Regions from separate parts of the Methylobacterium sp. NPDC080182 genome, predicted to be linked through region 1. Evidence: predicted binding sites of a transcription regulator. Region 1 holds the regulator's gene; the other holds the start of a gene.
What was found. The regulator PhoB, encoded in region 1, activates phosphate uptake and scavenging genes when phosphate is short. The targets are predictions, from matches to a motif close to TGTCATNNANCTGTCAT.
Positions count from the first base shown of each region.

Region 1 (3,382 bases):
GTGGCCTTCGGCCTGCGCCTCTACGAGAAGCTGCCGAAATCCGAGCTCGACGGCCGGATCGAGGAATCCCTGCGCAAGGCCGCCCTCTGGGACGAGGTGAAGGACAAGCTCCGGCAGCCCGGGACCGGCCTGTCGGGCGGCCAGCAGCAGCGCCTGTGCATCGCCCGGACGGTGGCGCAGAAGCCGGAGGTGATCCTGTTCGACGAGCCGACCTCGGCGCTCGACCCGATCTCCACCGGCCGCATCGAGGAGCTGATCGAGCAGCTGCGCGACGAGTTCACCATCGTGATCGTCACCCACAACATGCAGCAGGCGGCGCGCATCTCGCAGTTCACCGCCTTCATGTATCTGGGGCAGCTCGTCGAGTTCGGTCCGACCAACCGCATGTTCATGAACCCGACGGAACGCCGCACGCAGGACTACATCACCGGCCGCTTCGGCTAGTCTGCCGGGCCGCTCCGGTCCCGGGACCGCCGCTCGCGTCTCCGGCGCGCCGGCGGGTCCCGCAAGCCTCCCGGAGGGCCGTCCCCGGGACCCCATCGAAGGATCCGCCATGCCCGGCCATATCGTCACCTCCTACGACACCGACCTGGAGAACCTGCGTCGCTCGATCTCGGAGATGGGCGGCGTCGCCGAGAAGATGACCGCGGAGGCGACCGACGCCCTCGTGCGCCGGGACGACACGCTCGCCCAGGCTGTGATCCTCGCCGACAAGCGCCTCGACGCGCTGCAGCGGGACATCGAGGAGCGCGCCGTGCTGCTGATCGCCCGGCGCCAGCCCCTGGCGATCGACCTGCGCGAGACCATCTCGGCGATCCGCGTCTCCGGCGATCTGGAGCGGATCGGCGACCTCGCCAAGAACGTCGCCAAGCGCGTGGTGGCGATCTCCGATCAGGCGCCGGCCCAGAAGATCGTGCTCGGCGTGCGCCACATGAGCGACCTCGCCGAGGGTCAGCTGAAGGACGTGCTCGACGCCTACGGGAGCCGCGACGTCCAGGCGGCCCACGACGTCTGGGAGCGCGACGGCGAGATCGACGCCCTGTACAATTCCCTGTTCCGCGAGCTCCTGACCTACATGATGGAGGATCCGCGCAACATCTCGTTCTGCACGCATCTCCTGTTCTGCGCGAAGAACGTCGAGCGCATCGGCGACCACACCACCAACATCGCCGAGACGATCCACTACCTCGCCACGGGCGAGACGCTGGCGGGTGACCGGCCGAAGAACGACGCGTCGAACTACGCGACCGTGGACGGCGTGCAGGCGCCGTGAGGCGCCGACCCCGGCGCCTTCCTGTGGGCGCGGCCGGGGTCACTCTCCGTGCGGGTTGAGGCGGGGCGGCGCCTCCTGCACCATCCGGTGACCGCCCGCAGAACGAGTTTTCGAACGTGAGCATGCAAGTCCTGATCGTCGAGGACGAGGAGGCCCTGAGCACGCTGCTGCGCTACAACCTGGAGGCCGAGGGCTTCCTGGTGGATTCGGCGGCGCGCGGCGACGACGCCGAGCTGCTCCTGGCGGAGCGGATCCCGGACCTCGTCCTGCTCGACTGGATGCTGCCCGGCCTCTCGGGGATCGAGCTGTGCCGTCGGATCCGGGCGCGCCGGGAGACCGAGCGCCTGCCGGTGATCATGCTCACCGCCCGCGGCGAGGAGGGCGACCGCGTCCGCGGGCTCGGCACCGGCGCCGACGACTACATCGTCAAGCCGTTCTCGGTCCCGGAGCTGCTCGCCCGGATCCGCGCGCTCCTGCGCCGGGCCAAGCCCGCCCACGTCTCGGACCGGCTGGCGGCGGGCGACCTGGAACTCGACCGCACCGGCCACCGCGTCCGCCGCGGCGGCGAGGAGCTGCATCTGGGCCCCACGGAGTTCAGGCTCCTGGAATTCCTGATGCTGGCGCCGGGCCGGGTCTTCTCCCGCGAGCAGCTCCTCGACGGGGTGTGGGGCCACGACGTCTACATCGACGAGCGCACCGTCGACGTCCATGTCGGGCGGCTGCGCAAGGCGCTGAACGGCCCGCGCCAGACCGACCCGATCCGCACGGTCCGGGGCTCGGGCTACGCCTTCGACGAGACCTTCTCGCTGGAGGCCTGAGGCGGCCTCACGGGCCGTCCGGATAGGACTTCGCTCCGGCGCACCGTCATCGCGAGCGCAGCGAAGCGACCCAGGGCGGCGGAACGCCGGTGAGCGCGGCGCTGCTGGGTTGCTTCGCTCCGCTCGTAAAGACGGTGGGACGGGCCCGCGAAGATTCGCGCGTCCCGGTCTCCAGGGACTCAGCGCGCCAGCGCCGCGCTCCGGCCCGAGGCGGCCGGCACCGCCTCCAGCGCCGCCAGGACCGTCCCCTCGGTGAGGATCTGCGGCAGCACCTGGGGCTCTCCCGTCCCGGTATAGAGCAGGTAGAGCGGGACGCCGCTGCGCCCGTGCTTCTCCAGGAGGCGGGTGATCTCGGGGTTCTGGTTGGTCCAGTCGCCCTTCATGTAGGTCACGCCGCGCTCGGCCATCGCGGCCCGCACGGCCTTGGTGTTGAGCGAGGTCGCCTCGTTGACCGCGCAGGTGATGCACCACGCGGCGGTCATGTCCACGAAGACGGGGCGGTGCGCGTCGAGCAGGGCGTCGAGGCGCGCCTGCGTGAACGGCTCGATCCCGTCGGCGGCGGCCTGCGCGGCCGGCGCGGCGCGGTCCCGGGGCAGGGTGACGGCGAGGGCCCCGACGGCGATCAGCGCCAGCGCGGCGGCGGCCTGCGCGACCCGGCCGGCCCGCGGCGGGGCGGCGCGGCCGTGCTCCCAGGCCCAGGCGGCGAAGCCCACGAGGACGAGGCCGATCAGCGCCGCCAGCAGCCCGCGCGGGTCGACCTGCTGCGCCAGCACCCAGATCAGCCACGCCACGGTGGCGTAGACCGGGAAGGCCAGCACCTGCTTGAGGGTCTCCATCCAGGCGCCCGGCCGCGGCAGCGCCCGCAGGGCCGGCGGCCAGAGGGTCAGGAGCAGGAAGGGCAGGGCGAGGCCGAGGCCGAGGCTCGCGAAGACGGCGAGCGCCACGCCGGCGCTCTGGGTCAGCGCGAAGCCCACCGCCGAGCCCATGAACGGCGCCGTGCAAGGCGTCGCCACCAGGGTCGCGAGCACGCCGGTGAAGAACGAGCCGCTCAGGCCGCCGCGCCGGGTGAGGCCGTCGCCGAGGCCGGCGAGCCGGCCGCCGACATGGACCGCGCCCGAGAGGCTCAGGCCCATCGCGAACAGCAGGTAGGCGAGCCCCGCCACGATGGCGGGCGACTGGAGCTGGAACCCCCAGCCGATCGCGGCCCCGCCGCTCTTCAGGCCGATCAGCGCGGCGGCGAGCGCCAGGAAGCTTGCCAGGACGCCGGCCGTGTAGGCGAGGCCGTGGAGCC
Region 1 covers NZ_JBNNWO010000016.1:61,494-64,875, forward strand. The annotation lists gene pstB (phosphate ABC transporter ATP-binding protein PstB) at 1-444, shown strand, start outside; gene phoU (phosphate signaling complex protein PhoU) at 554-1,273, shown strand; gene phoB (phosphate regulon transcriptional regulator PhoB) at 1,396-2,091, shown strand; gene ACQKQD_RS25375 (protein-disulfide reductase DsbD family protein) at 2,271-3,382, opposite strand, start outside.

Region 2 (3,382 bases), on a different contig from region 1:
GTCGAGCTGGACGTCCCGGCCGGCCCCGGCCTCCTCCGCGCGGGCGGCGTGCAGCCCGGACCCGACGAAGCCCAGCAGGACGGCCATCGGGAGAATCGGCCGGGCCGCGCGCCGCCGGCGCCGGTTCCGCGTGGAAACAGGTACTGAGAAGTCGTGGGACCGCATTGTCGTGACGAAGGCTCCGAATCACGGAGCAAGGCAGCAAATATCTCTACATGTGTCAAAAATGCATTTGGAGTAATTACAATTCTATTTGGCGAAGGCAGGACGGATCTGCGGGATCGCTATTGATAACGCTCTAAACTGACTTTACACGCCGAACGATATCTTTGTCAGTGTCTCGACCATCATCGCACGGTCGAGCCGGCGCTTTCGCGAAAGGCCGGACCGGATTTCGGCCGAGGCGCGCGGCCGGGATCGTCGGGCCGGGCGGGGGCGCGGGGCTCGACCCGGCCGCGATCGGGTGTGGATCGTGCGCGTCCGATCGGGTCGCCGCGGCGGAGACCGGGGCGCCCGGTTGCCAGGGTTGCCCACCCCGCCTAGACGGGCCCGGCGCGAAACGTGCCTGTCACCCCTCCTCTAGTGCAGAGGTTTTCCCCGTGATCACCGGTCCGTGCCTCATCGTCCAGCCGATCCACGCGGCGGGCCTCGACCGGTTACGCGCGGCCGGGCTGGAGCCGCGCCCGGCGAGCGGGACCGATCCCGAGACGCTGGCGCGCGAGGTCGCCGACTGCGTCGCCGTCATCACCCGCAACACCGGCTTCCCGGCCCGCGCCATCGCGGCGGCGCCGGCCCTGCGGGTGATCGGGGTGCACGGCACCGGCACCGACCACGTCGCCACGGCCGAGGCGACCGGGGCCGGGATCGTGGTGGTGAACACGCCAGGCGCCAACGCCGTCTCGGTGGCCGAGCAGACGCTGGCGCTGATCTTCGCCCTGGCCAAGGCCCTGCCGGAGGCCGACCGCTCGGTCCGGGCCGGCGACGACAGCTTCAAGTTCACCGCCCGGCTGATCGAGCTCGCCGGCCTGACGCTGGGCCTCGTCGGCTTCGGGGCGATCGGGCAGGCGACCGCCCGGCTCGGCGCCGCCCTGGGCCTGCGGGTGCTGGCCTACGGCCCGAGCCGCCCGGACGCGGACTTCGCCAACGCCGGCGCCCTGCGGGCCGCCTCGGTCGACGCGCTCCTGGCGGAATCCGACATCGTCTCCCTGCACGTGCCGCTGACCCCGGGCACACGCGGCCTGATCGGCCGGGACCAGCTCGCCCGGATGAAGCGGGAGGCCTTCCTGATCAACACCAGCCGCGGCGGCCTGATCGACGAGGCGGCCCTGGTGGAGGCGCTGGCGGCGGGCACGATCGCGGGCGCCGGGCTCGACGTCTTCGCCCAGGAACCGCTGCCGGTCGACCACCCGCTGGCCCGCCAGCCCCGGGCGATCCTGACGCCCCATGTCGGCGGCTCCACCGGGGCGGCCCTGATCCGCACCGCCGAGACCGCCGCGACCCGCGTGGTCGACGTCCTCGCCGGCCGGCGGCCGGGCGGGCTGGTCAACCCGGACGTCTGGGAGCGGCGCCGCGGGGTGTGAGGGTCCCCCTCTCCCGCACGGGAGAGGGTTGGGGTGAGGGACGAGAGGCTTCGGGATCAAGCACCCGATCGACGCGATTCGAGGGGGAGCCTCGTCCGGTAAGGTCTCACCCCTCACCCTGTCCCTCTCCCGCACGGGAGAGGGGACCCGCGGCCGATCCTGACGGCGCGGCGGTCGTGGCCGGCCCGGTTCACGGTGTTTCGTCCGGACCGCGACCGCCCGCCGCGCGCCGTGTCATGCAATCGTCGCAGACGGGCCGGAAAGCCACCCGCTGCATCCGAGGCCAGAGAGGGCTCCATGGACTTCCACCGTCGCTTCACGGTCCTGATGTGCGCCCCGGCCTTCGACCCGGACGATCTCGAGGGCGCGCGCGTCAACCAGATCGTGGCGGCCGTGGAGCAGCGCGGCTTCGAGGTGGTGCGCGCCCGGCGCGTCGAGGACGCGGCCATCGCGGTCCAGACCGACGCGGCGGTCGGCTGCCTCGTGGTCGACTGGGGCAAGCGCGGCCTCGACGGCAAGGCCGCCGCCCTCATCGACATGATGCGCCGGCGCGGCCTGGAGATGCCGATCGTCATCATGGTCCGCCGCAAGCGGCTGGAGGACATCCCGGTCGAGCTCCTCGACTTCATCGACGGCTACATCTTCCTCGCCGAGGAGACGCCGGAATTCATCGCCCGCGGCCTCGTCAGCCGGGTCACGCAGTACGCCGAGACCCTCAAGACCCCGTTCTTCGGCGCGCTCGTCGACTACGCCGAGAAGGGCAACCAGCTCTGGACCTGCCCGGGCCACAACGGCGGCATCTTCTACAACCGCTCGCCGATCGGCCGGATCTTCGTGGAGCACCTGGGCGAGGCGATCTTCCGCGACGACCTCGACAACTCGGTCCTCGACCTCGGCGACCTCCTGACCCACGAGGGTCCGGCGCTGAAGGCCCAGAAGGAGGCCGCCAAGATCTTCGGGGCGGAGAAGACCTACTTCGTCCTCAACGGCACCTCCGCCTCCAACAAGATCGTCCTGTCCTCCCTGGTGGCCGAGGACGACCTCGTCCTGTTCGACCGCAACAACCACAAGGCGGCCCACCACGGCGCCCTGTTCCTCGGCGGCGGCATCCCGATCTTCCTGGAGACCGACCGCAACGCCTACGGACTGATCGGGCCGATCTTCCACGAAGCTCTCGACGAGACCCGGATCCGGGAGAAGATCCGCCGCAACCCGCTGGTGACCGACCCGGAGGCGTGGCGCCGGGAGCGGCCGTTCCGCGTCGCGGTGATCGAGCAGTGCACCTACGACGGCACAATCTACGACGCCCAGGAGATCCTGGAGAAGATCGGCCACCTCTGCGACTACATCCTGTTCGACGAGGCCTGGGCGGGCTTCATGAAGTTCCACCCGCTCTACGCAAGGCGCTTCGCCATGGGGCTGACCGGCCTCGACGAGACCTCGCCGGGCATCGTCGCCACGCAATCGACCCACAAGCAGCTCGCGAGCTTCTCCCAGGCCTCGCAGATCCACACCCGGGACGGCCATATCCGCGGCCAGACCCGGCGGGTCGAGCACAAGCGGCTCAACGAGAGCTTCCTGGTCCACGCCTCGACCTCGCCCTTCTACCCGCTCTTCGCCTCCCTCGACGTCGGCGCCCAGATGATGAAGGGCCGCTCCGGGATGATCCTGTGGGACGACACGATCCGGCTCGGGATCGAGTGGCGCAAGAAGGTCCGGGCGATCCGGCGCGAGTTCGAGGAGAACGAGCGCGATCCCGCGCGGCGCTGGTTCTTCGACCCCTTCGTGCCGGACGTGACGGT
Region 2 covers NZ_JBNNWO010000009.1:269,188-272,569, reverse strand. The annotation lists gene ACQKQD_RS17635 (TonB-dependent receptor) at 1-87, opposite strand, end outside; gene ACQKQD_RS17630 (hydroxyacid dehydrogenase) at 600-1,580, shown strand; gene ACQKQD_RS17625 (Orn/Lys/Arg decarboxylase N-terminal domain-containing protein) at 1,878-3,382, shown strand, end outside.
Region 2: the regulator PhoB is predicted to act here: its motif matches at 1,813-1,829, upstream of ACQKQD_RS17625 (Orn/Lys/Arg decarboxylase N-terminal domain-containing protein).